DNA from 4 places in the Massilia niabensis genome. Region 3 is predicted to be linked to each of the others. Evidence: predicted binding sites of a transcription regulator. Region 3 holds the regulator's gene; each other region holds the start of a gene.
What was found. Region 3 encodes sigma-54, which starts transcription at its own class of promoters, with help from an activator protein. Its sites were predicted from a motif close to TGGCANGNAANCTGCTTT; they were not measured.

Region 1 (4,789 bases), on a different contig from region 3:
GCTGTTCCCTTCGGCCAAGGCGCCGACCAACTTCCCGCGCACCGACCTGGTCACCGCCTTCCTGAAGGGCTTGCCAGGCCTGAACCAGCCGAAGAACGTGGTCGCTTCCGAAATGCTGCGCTTGAACACCGGCACCGAACCGACTCCGCAGGCATCGCAGAACCCGCTCGGCGTGGCCGCCGGCGACAACGCCGGCTTCCCGAACGGGCGCCGACCAGCCGACGACGTCACCGACGTATCGCTGCGCGTGGCGATGGGCGCGCTGTGCGTCCTGACCGGTGCCAGCGACGCGCTCGGCGTCGGTTGCAAGCCGGGCGACGCCCCGGCCGGCGCCCTGCCGCTAACCGATGGCGTGCGCAAGGACGCCAACAGCTTCAAGGGGGCTTTCCCGTACCTGAACACGCCGCTGCCGGGCAACCAGTAAGGAGACCGCCATGTCCAACCATCTCCTTACCCGCCACAAGCGCGGTCTTCTCGCCACGGCGGCGCTGTGCGGCATGCTCGCCTTGACGGCCTGCGGCGGCAGCAGCGACGACGACAAGCCGCAGCCGGCACCGCCGCCGACGGGCGGCACGCCGGCACCGCCACCGGTGGCAAGCGGCGATTCGTTCTTTGCCTACGTGATGAACATTGCCGCCAACCTGCTCGACAACAACGAGCCGGAAGCGATCGAAGGCGTGGTTGAAACCAAGCCCGAGAACACCGAGCCGCAACCGGTCGGTTAAGCGCCCCGCGCGGGACGGTTCGCCGTCCCGCGTTACCTCTCTTCTGGATTTTTCATGGTCTGCAAGATCATCATCGCCGCATTCGCCTTCGCCTGCGCCTTCGGGACCACGGGCGCGGCGCCTTATATCCCCGCCAGCGGAGCCCAGGTGCTCGAGCGCCTGCCAGGCGGCGCCGCCCCTGTGCGGCGCGACCTGCAGCGCCTGCGCACGGCCCTCGACGCCAACCCGGGCAACCTGGAGCTGGCCACGATGCTGGCCCAGCGCTACATCGAACAAAGCCGGCGCGACGGCGATCCACGCTACCTCGGCTATGCCCAGGCGGCACTCGCGCCCTGGTGGTCGCAGCCGCAACCCCCTCCGCAAGTGGCGGTGCTGCGCGCCACGCTGCGCCAGAGCACCCATCAGTTCGGCGCCGCGCTGGCCGACCTCGACCAGGTGCTGAAACAGGACAGCGGCAACAGCCAGGCCTGGCTGACGCGCGCCACCGTGCAGCTGATCACGGGCGACTTCGCCGGAGCGCGCGCCAGCTGCATGCGCCTGTATTCGCGCGCGCCCGAGCTGGTGGTGCAAACCTGCCTCTCGAACGTCGGCAGCGTCAGCGGTGCGGCAAGCGCCAGCTACGAGCGCCTGCTGCAAACCTATGCGGCGCGATCCGACAGCGCGCCGGCCATCCGCGCCTGGGTCGCCACCCTGCTCGGCGAAATGGCGGCGCGCCTGGGCCGCGGCGCAGCCGCCGACACCCACTTTCGCGAAGCCCTTGCGCTCGACCCGTCCGACAGCTACCTGCTGGCCGCGTATGCCGACTTCATGCTCGACGCCGGCCGCGCAGGCGAGGTCGTGCGCCTCCTGAAGGACAAGACAGCGGCCGACGCCCTGCTGCTGCGCCATGCCATCGCACTGAAAACGGCGCGCATGCCCGAAGCAGCCCGCGCCAGCGCAGAGCTGGCGGCGCGCTTCGACGCGGCCAGGCGCCGCCGCGACAGCGTGCACCAGCGCGAAGAAGCGCGTTATGCACTCGCGCTGCGTGGCGATGCGGCGGCTGCCGTGCGCCTGGCCAAGCTGAACTGGGCGGTGCAGAAAGAGCCGGCCGACCTGCGTATCCTGGCCGAAGCCGCCGTAGCCAGCGGCGACGCCGAGGCGCGTGCCCTGGTACGCGACTGGCTGGCACGCAGCCGGATCGAAGACGCCACCATCGCGGCGACCGTGGCGCGCCTGGAGGGCAAGGCATGATGGCGCGCTGGCTCATCCTTGCAGCCCTGCTCCTTGCGGGCGCGCTGCCGGCATACGCGCACAAGGCGAGCGACAGTTACCTCGCGCTGGACGTCAAGGAACAACGGATCGAAGGCCAGTGGGACATCGCCCTGCGCGACCTCGAGATGGCCGTCGGCATCGACGCCAACGGCGACGCCGCCCTGACCTGGGACGAAGTGCGCGCGCGCCACGCGGCGATCGCCGCCTATGCGCTGTCACGCCTGAAGCTCTCCAGCGGCGGCGAGCCTTGCCGGCTGCGCGTGAGCGAGCAGCTGGTCGACAAGCATACCGACGGCACGTATTCGGTACTGCGCCTGCAGGGCGAATGCGGGGCGCCGGTGACCGCGCTGGAAGTCGACTACAGCCTGCTGTTCGACATCGATCCCCAGCACAAGGGCCTGCTGCGGCTCACCCACGGCCCGGCCACGAGCGCCGCCATCTTCGCACCGGATGCGCGCCGGCAGACGCTGACGGTGGCCGAGCCCGCACGCTGGCGCCAGTTTGCCGACTACGTGCGCCATGGCGTCTGGCATATCTGGATCGGCTTCGACCACATTCTGTTCCTGCTGTCGCTGCTGCTGCCGGCCGTGCTGGTGCGCCGCGACGGCCAGTGGCAGGGGCGCGACACGCTCAAGGCCTCGGCCATCGACGTTCTCAAGATCGTCACCGCGTTCACGCTGGCGCACTCGCTGACCCTGAGCCTGGCCGTGCTCGGCGCGCTGTCCCTGCCCTCGCGCCTGGTCGAGTCGGCGATTGCGGCATCGGTCATCCTGGCTGCGCTGAACAACCTGTGGCCGCTGTATCACCGCTGGCGCGCACTGGTCGCCTTCGGCTTCGGCCTGATCCACGGCTTCGGCTTTGCCAGCGTGCTGGCCGACCTGGGCCTGCCGCAGGGCGCGCTGGTGCTGTCGCTGGTCGGCTTCAACGTCGGCGTCGAACTGGGCCAGCTGGCGATCGTCGCCCTGTTCCTGCCGCTGGCTTTTGCATTGCGCCGGGGCCTGTTTTACCGGCGCATGGTGATGACGGGAGGGTCGGTCTGCATCGCACTGGTGGCGCTGGTGTGGCTGGCCGAACGGGCGCTCGACCTGCAACTGATGCTGTGAGCCTGGCGGAAAGGGTGCCTTGCCGTGTCGGATTTTCTTACACCCAGGGAATCTTCTGCAGCAGCCCGCCAGGCAAGTGATTGATTCCTATAGAAAACAAAATTGCGGCACGGAATGTGCTTATCGGAAATTAGGGAAATTCCAATACTAAAAATCCGAAGGAGCCTCCATGAAAACCGTCCTGAAATCGCTCGTCGCCGCCGCCGCCTTTTGCGGCATGTCCGCCCACGCGGGCGTGATCCTGCAAGGCGATATCTCCGCCACGTCGCAGGTCAACTTCTACGAGCCGATGGGACAGTCGTTCCGGGCCGAGGATGCGAACGTCCTGTTCGCCTTCTACTACAGCCCCATGAACGTCGGCTCGCCTGCCGACACCCTGCGCCTGCGCCTGGTCGACGGCGATGGCCTGGACGGCGACACGCTGGCCAATATCGTGTTCGAGATTCCAACCGGCGTCACCGGTTTTTATGATGTCGATTTTTCGGCGGTCACTCTCACCGTCGGCAACATGTACACCGCAGTCTTGAGCATTCCCGGCACCAGCCCTTACTGGGGCGCGTCCTACTCCACCCGCAACAGCCCCTACGCCAACGGCCGTGCCTACCTGGCGGGCGAGCGCGCCGATTCGGATTACGACATGACCTTCCGCGTCACCCCGTTCGCGCAAGAGGAGCCGGTCGAGGTACCGGAGCCTGGCACCATCGCCATCCTGTCGCTGGGACTTGCGGGACTGGCGGCTGCCCGCCGCAGGAAGGCCTGAGGCCTGCCTGCCATTGCAATCATGACGGCAGGCGCGACGGCGCGCCTGCCGGGACGACCCTGCCTGCCAGCTCGCCCGGCACTCTTCCAACGCATTTGCAACCAAGCGACCAGCCAACCGCCATCGGTTGCGGTCGGCTTCGCACGCCCCTCGCGACCATTACCAGGAGAAGCATTGATTCGCCTTGACCCCAGCATTCCTGCTACCCGCCTGCAGCGCATCGCCCTGTCCCTGCTGCTCGCCGCCATGGCGCCGGCCTTTGCCGCGACGAGCGACGAAATCGCCCGCATCGAGCGCGGCCTGCGTCAGCCGGTTGCGCTGGCCAGCCAGGCGGCGACGCGCACCCTGGCCGATGAAATGCGCCGGCTGAACGTGCCGGGCGTGAGCATCGCCGTCATCCGCGGCGGCAAGATCGCCTGGGCGCAGGGCTTTGGCGTGACCCATATCGGCGGCCCGGCGGTGACGGCCGACACGCTGTTCCAGGCAGCCTCGATCAGCAAACCGGTGGCGGCCATGGCCGCGTTGCGCCTGGCCCAGGAAGGCAAGCTCGATCTCGACGCCGACGTCAACACCATCCTGACCAGCTGGAAGCTGCCTCCCGCCTCGACCGGCGAGGCGAAAACCAGCCTGCGCCAGCTGCTGTCGCATACCGGCGGCACGAGCGTATCGGGCTTCCGCGGCTACGCTGCCGACCAAGCGGTCCCGACCCTGGTGCAGGTGCTCGACGGAGCCGCGCCCGCGAACTCGCAACCGGTGCGCGTCGAAGCCGCGCCAGGCAGCACCTTCAGCTATTCCGGCGGCGGCTACAGCATCGTCCAGCAGGCGCTGATCGACCGCGCGCAGCAGCCGTTCGATGCGCTCCTTGCTAATACGGTCCTCAAACCGATTGGCATGAAGGACAGCAGCTTCGCCCAGCCGCTGCCGGCCGCCCTGCTGGCGCGCGCCGCACT
Region 2 (4,789 bases), on a different contig from region 3:
GCCATGAAAAAACACTAACCGGCTAGTCCGCCTTGCACATGCGGTCAGACCACATTAGAATGGCCTGACCAAATTAACCGATCAACATTAAAACAACCACCGAGACCACCGTGAACCTGCCGACCAAGCTGCTTGCTACCCTCGTTGCCCTTGCCGTGTTCAATGGCGATGCCCTCGCCGACGGCCCTTACCGCAATCCCGACAACAAGAATGCCCTCAAGGACGCGGGCGAAGGCACGTACCCGGTGCCGTACAAGAAGCCGGTCGAAGCCGAGATCACCGCCGCCCTGCACCGCATCCGCGGCTACATGGAAGCGCAGACGCCGTCAAACGTGGTCAGCAAGTCCACGCGCGCCCCGATCACCGACTTCAAGGTTCCGGTGAAGGACGCCGTGATGGCCGAGGGCGATGCCGACTTCGGCCTGCAGGTGTATGAGATGGGCGTGGTCCACGCCGGCATGCTGAAGGCTGCCGAAGTCACCGGCGACAAGCGCTTCACCGCCATGACCGCGCGCCATTTCCAGTTCTTCGCCGACAAGCTGCCCTACTTCCGCGCGCAGGAACAGCAATTCAAGCTCGAGCGCGCCAACGCCTTCTCGCGCTTCATCGACCCGCGCTCGCTGGACGACGCCGGTTCGATGTGCGCGGCGATGATGCGCGCACGCGTGGCAAAAATCGGCCCGGACCTGTCGAAGCAGATCCAGGTCTGCGGCAACTGGGTGGCGAAGCAGCAGTTCCGCCTGAAGGACGGCACGCTGGCGCGCGAGCGGCCGCAGGCTGTGTCGCTGTGGGCCGACGACATGTACATGGGCGTGCCGGCGCTGGCCGAACTGGGCCGCATGACGGGCGACCGTGCCTACTATGACGACGCCGTCAAGAACGTACTGCAGATGTCGGGCTACATGTTCAACCCGCAGCTCAACCTCTACACGCATGGCTGGAACGCAAACCACCCGGACGCGCCGCAGTTCTACTGGGGCCGCGCCAACGGCTGGGCCGTGCTGTCGATGTCGGACCTGCTCGACGTGCTGCCGAAGGACCACCCGGGATATCCGAAGGTGCTGGAACAGCTGCGCAAGTCGCTCAAGGGCATCGCCCAGCTGCAGTCGGGCACGGGCCTGTGGCACCAGATGCTGGACCGGAACGACTCCTACCTCGAGACCTCGGCCAGCGCCATCTTCACCTACGTTTACGCACACGCGATCAACGAAGGCTGGATCAGCCCGACCACCTATGGTTCGATCGCACTGGCCGGCTGGGCCGGGCTGTCGACGAAGATCAACGACAAGGGCCAGGTCGAAGGTACCTGCGTCGGCACCACCTTCGCCAGCGACCAAGTGTATTACTACAATCGCCCGACCAGCACCGCCGCCCTGCACGGCTACGGCCCCACGCTGCTGGCCGGCGCCGAAATCATCAAGCTGGTGAAGAACCCGGCCTTTAACATCGAGCACCGCGTGCGTACCTACCATTTCGTGCCCAAGGGCGGGCAGACCAACTACCGCGAACATCACTGATCCACCGGAGAGCTGCATGAATTCGATGCTTTTGCATTTCACCCTCGGCACGTTGTTGCTGCCGACGGCGGCTTTGGCTGCCGAGCGCCTGAACGTTACGGTCAGCCACGACCTGGCAATTGCGCGTCCATCGGAAACGATCACGATCCCCTGGACCGAGGTCAATCGCGCCCTGCCCGGCGCTCTGATCCAGCGCATCGTCGTTAAGGACAGCAAGGGGCGCGTGCTGCCGCACCAGGTCACCAACGTGGCGCCGCAGGCGAAGGACCCGAAGAACATCGGCGCGGCCTATGGCGAGCTGATTTTCCAGCACAACTTCGCCGCCGGCGAAAAGGCGGCCACCTTCACCGTCGAGAAGAGCGAGACCCTGGCGCCGGTGTTCCCGGCCAAGGTGTCCGCGCGCTACGTGCAGGAGCGCCTCGACGACTTCGCCTGGGAAAACGACCGCGTTGCGCACCGAACCTACGGCCCTGCCCTCGCGGCGCCGGCGGAACCGGGCAGCGGCAAGGAAGTGCTGGTCACGAGCGGCCTCGATGTCTGGTTCAAGCGGGTGGATTACCCGGTCGTCGACCGCTGGTACAACAAGGGCCACGACCACTACCACAAGGATGAAGGCGAAGGCATGGACATGTACCAGGTCGGCAAGTCGCGTGGTTGCGGCGGCACCGGCGTCTGGGACGGCAGCGCGCTCTTCACCAGCATTAACTACAAGTCGTGGAAGGTGCTGGCCAACGGCCCGGTGCGCGCCGTCTTCGAGCTGACCTATGACGGCTGGGACGCGGGCGGCACCAAAGTGACGGAAGTAAAACGCTTCACCGTCGACGCCGGCCACCAGCTCGACCAGATCGACAGCACGTTTACGTTCGCGGGCCCGCGCGAGATCACGGTCGCGGTCGGGCTGAACAAGAACCCGTCGGACAAGAACCAGGATCCGAAGATCGCGGTCGTGAAGAACGAGCGCGACCCCTCGCTGCTGCAGTGGGTGCAGCAGGCAAGCAACGGGGCGATGGGCACCGCGATCGTGCTGCCCTCGGCCAGCGGGTTTGCCGAAGATGCGCTGAACCACCTGGTCCTGGCGAAAGTCGAGTCAGGCAAGCCGCTGCGCTACTACGCGGGCGCGGTCTGGGACCGGGCCGGGCACATCGTCTCGCAAGAGGCGTGGACGGCTTACGTGGCGCAGGCCGCGGCGCGGGCGAAGAATCCGGTGAAGGTGACGCTGGGCGCACGCTGAACATGCTGCCGCCCAGGCATCAACCCGAACAGTCGGGGCCGGCGGTGCGGCCCCGACCCGCAAGCAATCAAACTTTATTTCGGTTACGCCGGCGACCAGAAGCGGCCAGAGCGATCAATCCCAGTGCCGACAAGGCCAGGGTCGCTGGCTCCGGCACCTCTGTCGGGTCGCCTGGGTCGGTCGGGTCGGTCGGGTCGGTCGGGTCGCCCGGGTCGGATGGAGCGCCCGGATTGACACTTCCTAATGTAATGTTGTCGAAGGCGATGTTGTTCGTCGCGCCGCGGAAGTCGACCGAGCGCGCAATCCCGGCGAACGTGACGCCGACCGGACTGAACCGGCAATAGAGGCCACTCGGATCGCCGCTGCAGTTATCGATATTGTCATGCAGTTCCAGGGACGCCAGCAGGCTGCCCGTACCGTTCAGTCCTTCGTAAACCTCGATAAATCCGTTCTCCTCGCTGCTATAGAAGAACGAGAAGCCCGTGTCGAAACCGGCCGCCACGTTCATCATCGCACTACCACCCTCCAGGAAAGCGATGACGGTGCTCGCCGAAGGTTCGTTGGCGACGTTACCGGTACCGCCGGCATCCAGGTCGATCGAACCCAGGGTTCTACTTGAGAAGTTAATCCCGTAGTTGGTTCCCCTATTGCCTGCAGAGTCGGTGCCACCGTTGTAGAAATCATTGACCGAGGCACGGTCTGCGACCCCTTCAAAGTCAAGCACGATGGGGACAGCCGCTGCACTGCCGGCAAACAAGACGGTCATAGCGACTGCGCACGCGATTTTTGTAATAGCTGACACGTTTCTCTCCCAAGGGTTGTCTGCCAGTGCTGGCCTAGGCTCTGCAGCAAGACGCGTGCCATTTGTAAATACGGGGCATATGCGCCAGGCATGGCGCAGATCGCGCCCACAGTGTAAGTTTTATCGACAACAAGTCGCATTGTTGTCAGTATTTCTGGTATTAATTATACGTTGCCCGGCACTACAGGCTGTCATTGCGCAGCACTATTTTGCGCTTCGGGCGAGGAGGATTTTCCGTTCGGTTGCAGAGTGCCCATAACGCAAAAACGCGGGCGTTTTTTTGGCGACCATGACGGCCCATCGGATGTCAGCGCCCGTGATTGGTACCGGCGTTGCTCATCTGTGCATTCTCGAGGGTTTGCCGGTCCACCTCGGTGGTGGTGCTGGTGCCGGCTCCAGCGCGCTTGCGCGCAAACATGAACAAGCTGCGCGAGGATCAATCAGGCTGCTGATCGATACACTAAAAACAAATGGCGTAAGTAAATAAGCAGCGTAGAATCTGCCAACTTAACTTTTGGTAAGGTTGCCGATGCCCTTTCTTGTCCTGCGCCACGTCTGCTCGATCGCAGCCCTTTCCCTGTGCCTGGGCAGCGCCGACGCGGCTGTCGATTTGACCGAACCGCTCCGGTTCGAGCGCGAGCTCAAGGTCGGCAAACTGGCAAATGGCCTGACCTACTACATCAAACGCAATGCGCGGCCGGAAAAGCAGCTGGAGCTGCAACTGGTGGTCAAGGTCGGCTCGATCGTCGAAGACGACGATCAGCAGGGACTGGCGCACTTCGTCGAACACATGGGCTTCAATGGATCGGCCAACTTCAAGAAAACGGAGCTTCTCTCCTATCTGCAATCGATCGGTGTCAAGGTCGGGCCCGACCTGAACGCGCGTACCAGCTACGACGAAACCGTCTATAAGTTGTTGATCCCCACCGGCAGGCAGGAACATGTGGACAAGGGTTTCCTGGTCCTGTCGGATTGGGCCCAGGGCATGACGCTCGACGCCGCAGCCATCGACGCCGAACGTGGCGTGATCCTGGAAGAAGCGCGCCAACGCAATGGCGCGACCTACCGCATGCATCGCTCGCTGTCGTCCAACTGGTTCGGGATCGGAGAATCACGCTATTCGAAACGCACACCGATTGGCCAGGAAGACATTATCAGGAACGCGCCCCCGGAAGCGCTGCGGCGCTTTTACAAGGACTGGTACCGTCCCGACCTGATGGCGGTCATCGTGGTGGGCGA
Region 3 (4,789 bases):
TTGCGGCGAAGTCGTCGGCCTGCTCGGGCCAAACGGCGCCGGCAAGACGACCTCGTTCTACATGATCGTCGGCCTGGTGCCGTCGGACGCCGGCACCATCGAAATCAACGGCACCGACATTTCCAGCCTGCCGATCCACCGGCGCGCGGTATTGGGACTGTCCTACCTGCCGCAGGAAGCCTCGGTGTTTCGCAAACTGACGGTGGAAGACAACATCCGCGCCGTGCTGGAACTGCAGCGTGACGACAACGGCAAGGCGCTCACCAAAGCCGCGATCAACGAGCGGCTCGACTCCCTGCTGGCCGAACTGCAGATCGAGAAGCTGCGCGAGAACCAGGCGCTGTCGCTGTCGGGCGGCGAGCGGCGCCGGGTCGAGATCGCGCGCGCGCTCGCCACCAACCCGCGTTTCGTGCTGCTCGACGAACCGTTTGCCGGGGTCGACCCGATTGCCGTGATCGAGATCCAGCGCATCGTGCGCTTCCTGAAGGAGCGCGGCATCGGCGTCCTGATCACCGACCACAATGTGCGCGAGACGCTTGGCATCTGTGACCGCGCCTATATCATCAACCAGGGCGCCGTGCTGGCCTCGGGCCGCCCTGACGACATCATCGCCGACGAGTCGGTACGACGCGTCTACCTCGGCGAACACTTCCGCATGTAGTTAAAACGAAGAACCAAGCGGCATCATGAAACAATCCCTGCAACTCCGGACTTCGCAGCACCTGGCGCTGACGCCACAGCTACAGCAGTCGATCCGCCTGCTGCAGCTGTCCACGCTCGAACTGCACCAGGAGATCGAGCAGATCCTCTCCGATAACCCGCTGCTCGAGCGGATCGACGACCCGCTCGACAATTCCGTGCGCCTGCTGGCTGACGGCGCCATCAACGATTCGCCCGTCCAGCAGCCCGATGCGCCGGCGCCGAACGGGGACGAGCCAGCCGCTCCAGGGGAGGCTGGCGAGGCGCTCGATGCCAACGGCGGCGATGTCGAGCGCGGCGAGGCCGATGCCGACTGGGGCGACGCGCCGCGTGCATCCGGCAGCGACGGCGACGACGATGGCCGGCCGCAGCTGGGCGCCATTGGCGTGACGCTGCGCGAGCACCTGTCGGAACAGATCCGGGTAACGGGTGCGAGTACGCGCGACCGCGCGCTGGCCGAACTGGTGATCGACGCCATCGACGACAACGGCTACCTGGAAGAGCAGCTCGACGAGATCCACGCGCGCCTGCCCGAAGAGCTGGAAGTCGATATGGACGAGCTGCGCTGCGCGCTGGCGCTGGTGCAAAGCCTCGATCCGGTCGGCGTCGGCGCACGCAGCGCCAGCGAGTGCCTGGCGCTGCAGATCCGGCAGATGCCGGGCGTGCCGCTGGTGACCCGGCGCATGGCCCTGAAAATCGTCGAGGGCTATCTGACCTGGTTCGCCCAGCGCGAATTCAACAAGCTGAAAAAGGCGCTCGACTGCGACGACGAAGACCTGCGCGAAGCGCAAGCCGTGATCCGCCAGTGCAATCCGCACCCGGGCGCGGCCTTTGCGTCGAGCACCTCGGACTACGTGGTTCCGGACGTTATTGTCCGCAAGACCGGGTCCGGCTGGAGCGTAATGCTGAACCACGAAGTCATGCCGCGCCTGCGCGTGAACAACGTCTACGCGGCCCTGCTCAAGCAGGGCAAGGGCGAAGGCCAGATGAGCGCGCAACTGCAGGAAGCGAAGTGGTTAATTAAAAATATGCGCCAGCGTTTCGACACGATCCTGCGCGTTTCGCAGGCCATCGTCGAGCGTCAGCGCAACTTTTTCAGCCATGGCGCGGTTGCCATGCGTCCCCTTGTGCTCCGCGAGATTGCTGATACACTAGGCCTACACGAGAGCACGATTTCTCGCGTGACAACTCAGAAATTCATGCTGACCCCGCACGGCATGTTTGAGCTGAAGTATTTCTTCGGAAGCCACGTCGCCACCGAAGCGGGGGGCGAAGCCTCTTCGACGGCGATCCGGGCGCTCATTGCGCAACTGACAGGAGCAGAGGACCCCAGGAACCCATTATCCGACAGCAAGATCGCGGAAATGCTCGGTGAACAAGGCATGGTCATCGCGCGCCGCACGGTTGCAAAATATCGTGAGGCCCTCAAGATCCCTCCGGTCAGTCTCCGCAAATCCTTGTAACAACGGCAGCCATGCGCGACCCAAGCGTGCTGCGTCAGCCGTTTCTTTTTCAAAGGAGTGTGTATGAATCTCACTATCAGCGGTCACCACCTCGACGTTACCCCTGCCATCCGTGAATACGTACAGAACAAGCTGGAACGCATCACGCGCCATTTCGATCAAGTGATCGACTCCCACGTCATCCTCGCCATCGATAACCTCACTGAAAAAGACAAAAGGCAGAAAGCCGAGATCAACCTGCGCCTTTCCGGCAAGATGGTGCACGTGGAAAGTGTGGCGCAAGACCTGTATGCCGCGATCGACCTGCTCATGGACAGGCTGGATCGCCAGGTGATGAAGTACAAGACCATCCTGCAAAACCATAGTCACGAGGCGCTCAAGCGCCGTCCTGAAGGCGGAGAGGCTGTTGCTGTCTGATCGGCAACGAAGCACCGTCTGAACGAGGGCGCCGAAGGGCGCCCTTTTCAATTGTGGAACCGGCGCAGCGGCTTGGGTAAAATGCATGCCTCTTCAACCATCTTGCCCGCCATGACCGACCATGTCCTGACCCGCGTTGCCAACGGCACCGGCGTGATTACCCTCGACCGGCCCAAGGCCCTCAATTCGCTGTCGCTCGCCATGGTGCGGCGCCTGACCGAGACCCTGCTGGCCTGGCGCGACGACGCATCCGTCGACGCCGTCGTGATCACCAGCAGCAGCGAAAAAGCCCTGTGCGCGGGCGGCGACATCCGCTTCTTCCACGAGGCCGGCCACGCAAGCCCGACGGGCGGCAGCGCGCTGCTAGAAGATTTCTTCACCGAAGAATATGCGCTGAACCACCTGATCCACTTCTACCCGAAACCGTATATCTCGCTGATGGATGGGGTCGTGATGGGCGGCGGCATGGGCATCGCCCAGGGTGGACCGGAGACGGGCCTGCGCATCGCCACGGATCGCACCAGGATGGCGATGCCGGAAGTGAACATCGGCCTGTTCCCCGACGTCGGCGGCAGCCATTTCCTGTCGCATGCCCCTGGGCAGCTGGGCAACTACCTGGGCTTGACGGGCCTGACGATCGGCGCGGCCGATGCGCTGTATGTCGGGCTGGCGGACCTGTTCGTGCCGGGCGCGCAGCTGGGCGAACTGAACGCGCTGATCGATACCACGCCGGGCGCGCAACTGGTGGCGGCGATCCGCGCATTCGGCGCGCAGTGTGCGGGTAAGGCAGGCCCGAGTGCACTGGAAGGCGCGCGCAGTGCGATCGATGCGCATTTCAGCGCCGGGTCGGTCGCGGCGATCATGGCTTCCCTTGAAAACGACGGCACCCCGTTCGCGCAAAAGGCCCTGGCGGCGATGCGCCAGCGCTCGCCGCTATTGATGAGCGTGACGCATGAAATGCTGCTGCGCGGGGCCGCGCTCGGCGTGGCCGACTGCCTGCGCATGGAACGCTCGCTGGTGCGCCGCAATTTCGAACATGGCGAAGTGTTGGAAGGCGTGCGCGCGCTGGTGATCGACAAGGACAACGCGCCGCAGTGGAACCCGCCGACGCTGGGCGAGGTGACGCCCGGGATGGTGGAACGCTTCTTCGAGCCGGTGTGGCCGGCCCACGCGCATCCGCTGAAGCATCTGGACTGAACGGGTGGGCTCAAGAGCGGTTCGCCGCCCGGCCCACCCTGTGAAATTCAAAAGGACTGTTCCCGATGCCGCAGCACCACGCGCTCTGACTCGCCAAAATACGCCGCCAGCCGCTCGGCCATGTACACCGAGCGATGCTGTCCGCCGGTGCAGCCGACGGCCACGGTGAGGTAGCTGCGGTTGTCGGTCTTGAACGAGGGCAGCCATTTCTCGACGAACTGGCGGATATCGTTCAGCATTTCGCCGGCACTCGGCTGGGCGTCGAGGAAGGCGATCACCGGTGCATCGCGGCCGGTGAGCGGGCGCAGTGTGTGGTCGTAATACGGATTCGGGATGGCGCGCACGTCGAACACGAAGTCGGCGTCGAGCGGCACGCCGACCTTGAAGGCGAAGGACTCGAAGAACAGCGTCAGCGGCGCATGCTGGACCTCGGCCAGCTCCTTGATCCAGCCGCGCAGCTTGTTGGCCGACGCCTCCGAGGTGTCGATCACGTGGCCCAGCTGTTCGAACGGCGCCAGGCGCTCGCGCTCTTCGGCAATGCATTCGATCAGGGTGCGGCGCGATGCCGGATTTTCGCCGGGACGCAGCTCGTGCGACAGCGGGTGGCTGCGGCGCGTTTCCGAGAAGCGCGCCACGAGCGAATGGGTGCTCGAGGTCAGGAACATGACCTTCAGCTCATGCCCTTCGTCTTTCAGCTTGCGTATGGTCAGCGGCAGTTCGGTCAGCGACTCGGACGAGCGGGCATCGACGGCAATGGCCAGTTTGTCCGTGCCCTGGCTGGAGACGGCCTTGACAACATGCGGTAGCAAGCCCGGCGGCAGGTTGTCGACGCAGTAGTAGCCTGCGTCTTCCAGGACGTTCAAGGCCACGGATTTACCCGAGCCGGAGATACCGGTAATAAGAACGATGTGCATGGCCCGATGATACCGCAACAGCATGGGGCTTGTCGCGGTCAGCGTGCTGGCACGGGGCACGATCGGCGTAAATACGTTCCGATGGCGCGAGATAGCGGG
Region 4 (4,789 bases), on a different contig from region 3:
CGCGTGGCGACGGTCCAGGGCGACAAGCTCATCATCGGCGAAGTCGGCACCAGCACGATCACCGCCCAGCAGGGCCGTGAGGGCAGCTACTACCCGACCTCGACCAGCACCACGCTGACCGTGGCAAAGCGCGTCTGCGAACCGCCGGCCGTACTGGAAAGTGGGGCCTGCGTGACACCGCCGGCGACCGCCTCCTACGTCACCACCGGCGCATTGTCCTGGATGCCGACCTGGTTCACAAGAACGTGGGCGCAGGCCGATGCCTACTGCAAGGGGGAGAAGATCAACGGCTCGAACGGATGGCGGCTGCCGAACCAGTTCGAGCTCACGGCACTGGTTGCGTCCGGCGAACTGGCGGAGAAGAAATGGGTCATGCAGGACACCTGGACGTCCAGCGCCGGCGCCGCCGAGAAGCAGCACGTCGCCGTCAACCTGGCCACGAACGCCACCACGTCGGTTGCCGACGCCAACAAGGCCTTCGTCACCTGCGTGCGTTGATGTTTCCCCGGGCGCTGTCAGGATCCTGACGGGAGAACTGAACAATGCGCCTGTCGCGAGGAATCCGTACCGTTGCCGTGCTCGAGGCGTCAAAAGGAATCGTGGTCTTGTTGACCGGCCTGGGCCTGTTCGCCCTGGTGCACCAGGATGTCCAGCGTTTTGCCGAGAGCCTGGTGAGGCACGCGCATTTGAACCCCGCAGCGCATACGCCCCGCGTCTTCCTCGAGTTTGCAAGCAAACTGGACGATGCTCGGCTGATGCAACTTGCCATGGCCGCCATCGCGTATGCGGCCGTGCGCATGATCGAGGCCTATGGCTTGTGGTATGGCCGCGCCTGGGGCGAGGGCTTTGCCGCTGCAAGCGGCGCCGTCTACGTGCCCTTCGAGCTCCGGGAGCTGTACCACCGTCCCGGCTGGCTCGCGGCCTGCCTGCTGGCGCTCAACCTGGCCATCGTGGCCTTCATGCTCTACAGCCTGCGTCGGCGCAGGTCAGCCCGCTGAGCCGTTGACGGAGGCTCATGCGCCGGCCTTGAGCCTGCGCCACAAGGTCGTGCGGCTGATGCCGAGGTGGCGCGCGGCGGCGTCGCGCTGGCCGCCGAAACGGGCCAACACCTGGGCGACGCTTTCCTCGGGCGCGGCCAGGGCCTGCGCTGCAGGCGCAGATCCGGCTGCGGCCAGCTCGGCATCAACCCGCCCCAGCTCCGGAGCAATCGCCAGTAAAAAGCTGGGCGTGAGCGCCTGCAGCGGTTCGGCCGCGAGGAAGAGGGCGAGGCGTTCCATCAGGTTGCGCAGTTCGCGCACGTTGCCCGGCCAGCGATAGCGTTCGAGCAGCGGTGCACAGGCCGTCACTTCGGCATGCAGGTTCGGATGGGGCCGGGCGCCGAGTGCCGCCAGCGCGCCCTTGAGCGACCATTCCGCCAGCGGCGCGATGTCCGGCACCCGCGCGCGCAGCGGCGGCACGGCAAGGCGCAGCACCGCGAGGCGATAGAACAGGTCGGCGCGGAAGCGCCCTTCGCCCACCCGCGCTTCCAGGTCGCAATGGGTGGCGCTGATCACCCGCACCGCGATCGGCACCGGGCGCGTGCCGCCCACGCGCATCACCTCGCGCTCTTCCAGCACCCGCAGCAGCCGCGTCTGCAAGGCCAGCGGCATTTCGCCGATTTCGTCCAAAAACAGCGTGCCGCCATCGGCCGCCTCGAACAGTCCCGCATGCCCTCCGCGGCGCGCACCCGTGAAGGCGCCTTCCTCGTGCCCGAAGAGTTCGGACTCGAGCAGCGACTCGGCAATCGCGCCGCAGTTCACCGCCACGAAGGGCCGGTTCGCGCCCAGGCTGCGCGGCCCCTCGCGGTGGATCGCCTGGGCGACGAGTTCCTTGCCGCTGCCCGTTTCGCCTTCGATCAGCACGGTCGCAGGCGAACGCGCGTACAGCACGGTCGTCTGGCGCAGGCGCTCCATGGCGCCGGACTCGCCGCGCAGGTCGTTCAGGCCGCGCCGCGCCGGCCGCAGGTCCTCAAGCGGCCGGCGCCGGAGGCGGTTCGCCTCCAGCTGGGTCAGGCGCGCCACTTCCAGCGCATCGTCGAAGGCCTGGCGGATCGAGGCCGCCGAATACAGGAACACGCTGTTGACACCGGCTTCCTCGGCCAGGTCCGTGATCAGGCCGGCGCCGACGATGACTCCGATACCGCCCGCCTGCATTTCCTTGATCGCCGCGCGCGCATCCTCGCGCGTCACATAGCTGCGCTGTGCAATCGTCAGGCCGAAGGTGGCGGCAAAGTCCGCCAGTTCCGGCAGCGGCTGCTGGTAGCTGATCACGCCGACCTGCGTGGAGACCTTGCGCGCCCGGCTCAGGGCCTGCAGCAGGTCGAAGCCGCTGGCCTTGGCGTTGACCACCGGCACCGATACCCGGCCCTTCAGGTAGGCGCCGTTCGAGCCGGCCGCGATGACCACGTCGCAGCGTTCGGTTGCCATGCGTTCGCGGATATGGCGCGCCGCTTCGTCGAAGCCGAGGTTGATCGGCTCGATGGTCGCCAGGTGGTCGTATTCGAGCGTAATGTCGCGGAACAGGTCAGACAGGCGCGAGACCGACACGGTCCAGATGACGGGTTTGTCGGAGTCTTGTGGCAGGGGGGAGGGCGGTCGCATGTTTCAATTTTACCGCAACGCTGTTTCATATGTTTCAACTGAAACGCCAAATGAAACATGGAACAGGTGTACGCACCAGCTCGCTTGACGCTAAGCCCTTGAAGTATCAGGCTTTTCCAGGAAGCGGTCGGTAGCCCGGCGGCTGGCACGCTCCTTGCAGTAATAAACACATTCATTACCGAACCACTCAGGAGACCCCATGATCCAATCGCCAGGCGCGCTGTTCCGTCGCGCAGTCCAGGAAGAATCGCCGCTGCAAGTCGTCGGCGCGATCAACGCCAACCATGCCCTGCTCGCCAAGCGCGCCGGCTTCAAGGCCATCTACCTGTCGGGCGGCGGCGTCGCCGCCGGCTCGCTCGGCCTGCCCGACCTCGGCATCTCCAACCTGGACGACGTGCTGACCGACGTGCGCCGCATCACCGACGTGTGCGACCTGCCGCTGCTGGTCGACGTCGACACCGGGTTCGGCTCCTCGGCCTTCAACGTCGCGCGCACGGTGAAATCGATGATCAAGTTCGGCGCCGCCGCGATCCACATCGAAGACCAGGTTGGCGCCAAGCGCTGCGGCCACCGCCCGGGCAAGGAAATCGTCTCGAAACAGGAAATGGTCGACCGCATCAAGGCCGCCGTCGACGCCCGCACCGACGAGAACTTCGTGATCATGGCGCGCACCGACGCGCTGGCCGTGGAAGGCATCGACGCGGCGATCGAGCGCGCGGTGGCCTGTGTCGAAGCCGGTGCTGACATGGTGTTCCCGGAAGCGATGACGGAACTCGCCATGTATTCGCGCTTCGCGAAAGCCGTGGGCGTGCCGATCCTGGCCAACATCACCGAATTCGGTTCGACCCCGCTGTTCACGGTCGACGAATTGAAAACCGCCGATGTGGGCCTGGTGCTGTATCCGCTGTCGGCCTTCCGCGCCATGAACAAGGCGGCTGAAAACGTCTATACGGCCATCCGCCGCGATGGCAGCCAGCAGGCCGTGGTCGACACCATGCAGACCCGTGCCGAACTCTACGACCGTATCAATTACCACGACTTTGAGCAAAAGCTCGACGCGCTGTTCGCGGCGCAGAAAAAATAATTGAATTAATAAACTGAGACCTGAACTGGAGACCAACATGACCGAACAAGCCCCTGCCTTCAAGCCGAAGAAATCCGTTGCCCTGTCGGGCGTCGCCGCCGGTAACACCGCGCTGTGCTCCGTCGGCAAGACCGGCAACGACCTGCACTACCGCGGCTACGACATCCTGGACGTCGCCAACAGCTGCGAATTCGAGGAAATCGCCTACCTGCTGGTGCACGGCAAGCTGCCAACGTCCGCCGAACTGAAGGGCTACAAGGCCAAGCTGCGCTCGCTGCGCGGCCTGCCGCAGGCGGTCAAGCTGGCGCTGGAAGCTCTCCCGGCCGGCAGCCATCCGATGGACGTGATGCGCACCGGCGTCTCGACGCTGGGCTGCACGCTGCCCGAAAAGGACGACCACAACACCCCCGGCGCGCGCGACATCGCGGACCGCCTGATGGCCTCGTTCGGCTCGATGCTGCTGTACTGGTACCACTACAGCCACAACGGCAAGCGCATCGAAACCGAGACCGACGACGATTCGATCGGCGGCCACTTCCTGCACCTGCTGCACGGCCACGCGCCGCGCGAAGAATGGGTCAAGGCGATGCACACCTCGCTGATCCTCTATGCCGAGCACGAATTCAACGCCTCGACCTTTACCGCGCGCGTGATCGCCGGCACCGGCTCCGACATGCACTCGGCCATCACCGGCGCCATCGGCGCCCTGCGCGGCCCGAAGCACGGCGGCGCCAACGAAGTGGCGCTCGAGATCCAGAAGCGCTACGAAAACGCCGACGAAGCCGAAGCCGACATCCGCAACCGCGTCGCGAACAAGGAAGTCGTGATCGGCTTCGGCCATCCGGTTTATACGATTTCCGACCCGCGCAACGTGGTCATCAAGGAAGTGGCGCGCACGCTGTCGGAGAGCGCCGGCTCGATGAAGATGTTCGACATCGCCGAGCGCCTTGAATCGGTCATGTGGGAAGTCAAGAAGATGTTCCCGAACCTGGACTGGTTCTCGGCCGTGTCGTACCACATGATGGGCGTGCCGACCGCCATGTTCACGCCGCTGTTCGTCATCTCG

Region 1: the regulator sigma-54 is predicted to act here: its motif matches at 3,185-3,202, upstream of ACFPN5_RS16500 (PEP-CTERM sorting domain-containing protein).
Region 2: the regulator sigma-54 is predicted to act here: its motif matches at 3,594-3,611, upstream of ACFPN5_RS23085 (PEP-CTERM sorting domain-containing protein).
Region 4: the regulator sigma-54 is predicted to act here: its motif matches at 2,783-2,800, upstream of prpB (methylisocitrate lyase).

Annotation. Positions count from the first base shown of each region.
Region 1 is NZ_JBHSMU010000015.1:451,911-456,699, reverse strand. Features, by position in the region: gene ACFPN5_RS16520 (DUF4331 domain-containing protein) at 1-424, shown strand, start outside; gene ACFPN5_RS16515 (hypothetical protein) at 435-725, shown strand; gene ACFPN5_RS16510 (tetratricopeptide repeat protein) at 780-1,955, shown strand; gene ACFPN5_RS16505 (HupE/UreJ family protein) at 1,952-3,079, shown strand; gene ACFPN5_RS16500 (PEP-CTERM sorting domain-containing protein) at 3,249-3,839, shown strand; gene ACFPN5_RS16495 (serine hydrolase domain-containing protein) at 4,014-4,789, shown strand, end outside.
Region 2 is NZ_JBHSMU010000018.1:127,244-132,032, reverse strand. Features, by position in the region: gene ACFPN5_RS23095 (glycoside hydrolase family 88/105 protein) at 111-1,517, shown strand; gene ACFPN5_RS23090 (DUF4861 family protein) at 1,534-2,748, shown strand; gene ACFPN5_RS23085 (PEP-CTERM sorting domain-containing protein) at 2,816-3,514, opposite strand; gene ACFPN5_RS23080 (M16 family metallopeptidase) at 4,080-4,789, shown strand, end outside.
Region 3 is NZ_JBHSMU010000008.1:88,687-93,475, forward strand. Features, by position in the region: gene lptB (LPS export ABC transporter ATP-binding protein) at 1-661, shown strand, start outside; gene ACFPN5_RS07345 (RNA polymerase factor sigma-54) at 687-2,162, shown strand; gene hpf (ribosome hibernation-promoting factor, HPF/YfiA family) at 2,226-2,579, shown strand; gene ACFPN5_RS07355 (enoyl-CoA hydratase/isomerase family protein) at 2,691-3,776, shown strand; gene rapZ (RNase adapter RapZ) at 3,824-4,690, opposite strand.
Region 4 is NZ_JBHSMU010000016.1:87,293-92,081, reverse strand. Features, by position in the region: gene ACFPN5_RS21315 (Lcl C-terminal domain-containing protein) at 1-498, shown strand, start outside; gene ACFPN5_RS21310 (DUF2127 domain-containing protein) at 543-998, shown strand; gene prpR (propionate catabolism operon regulatory protein PrpR) at 1,014-2,639, opposite strand; gene prpB (methylisocitrate lyase) at 2,839-3,723, shown strand; gene prpC (bifunctional 2-methylcitrate synthase/citrate synthase) at 3,761-4,789, shown strand, end outside.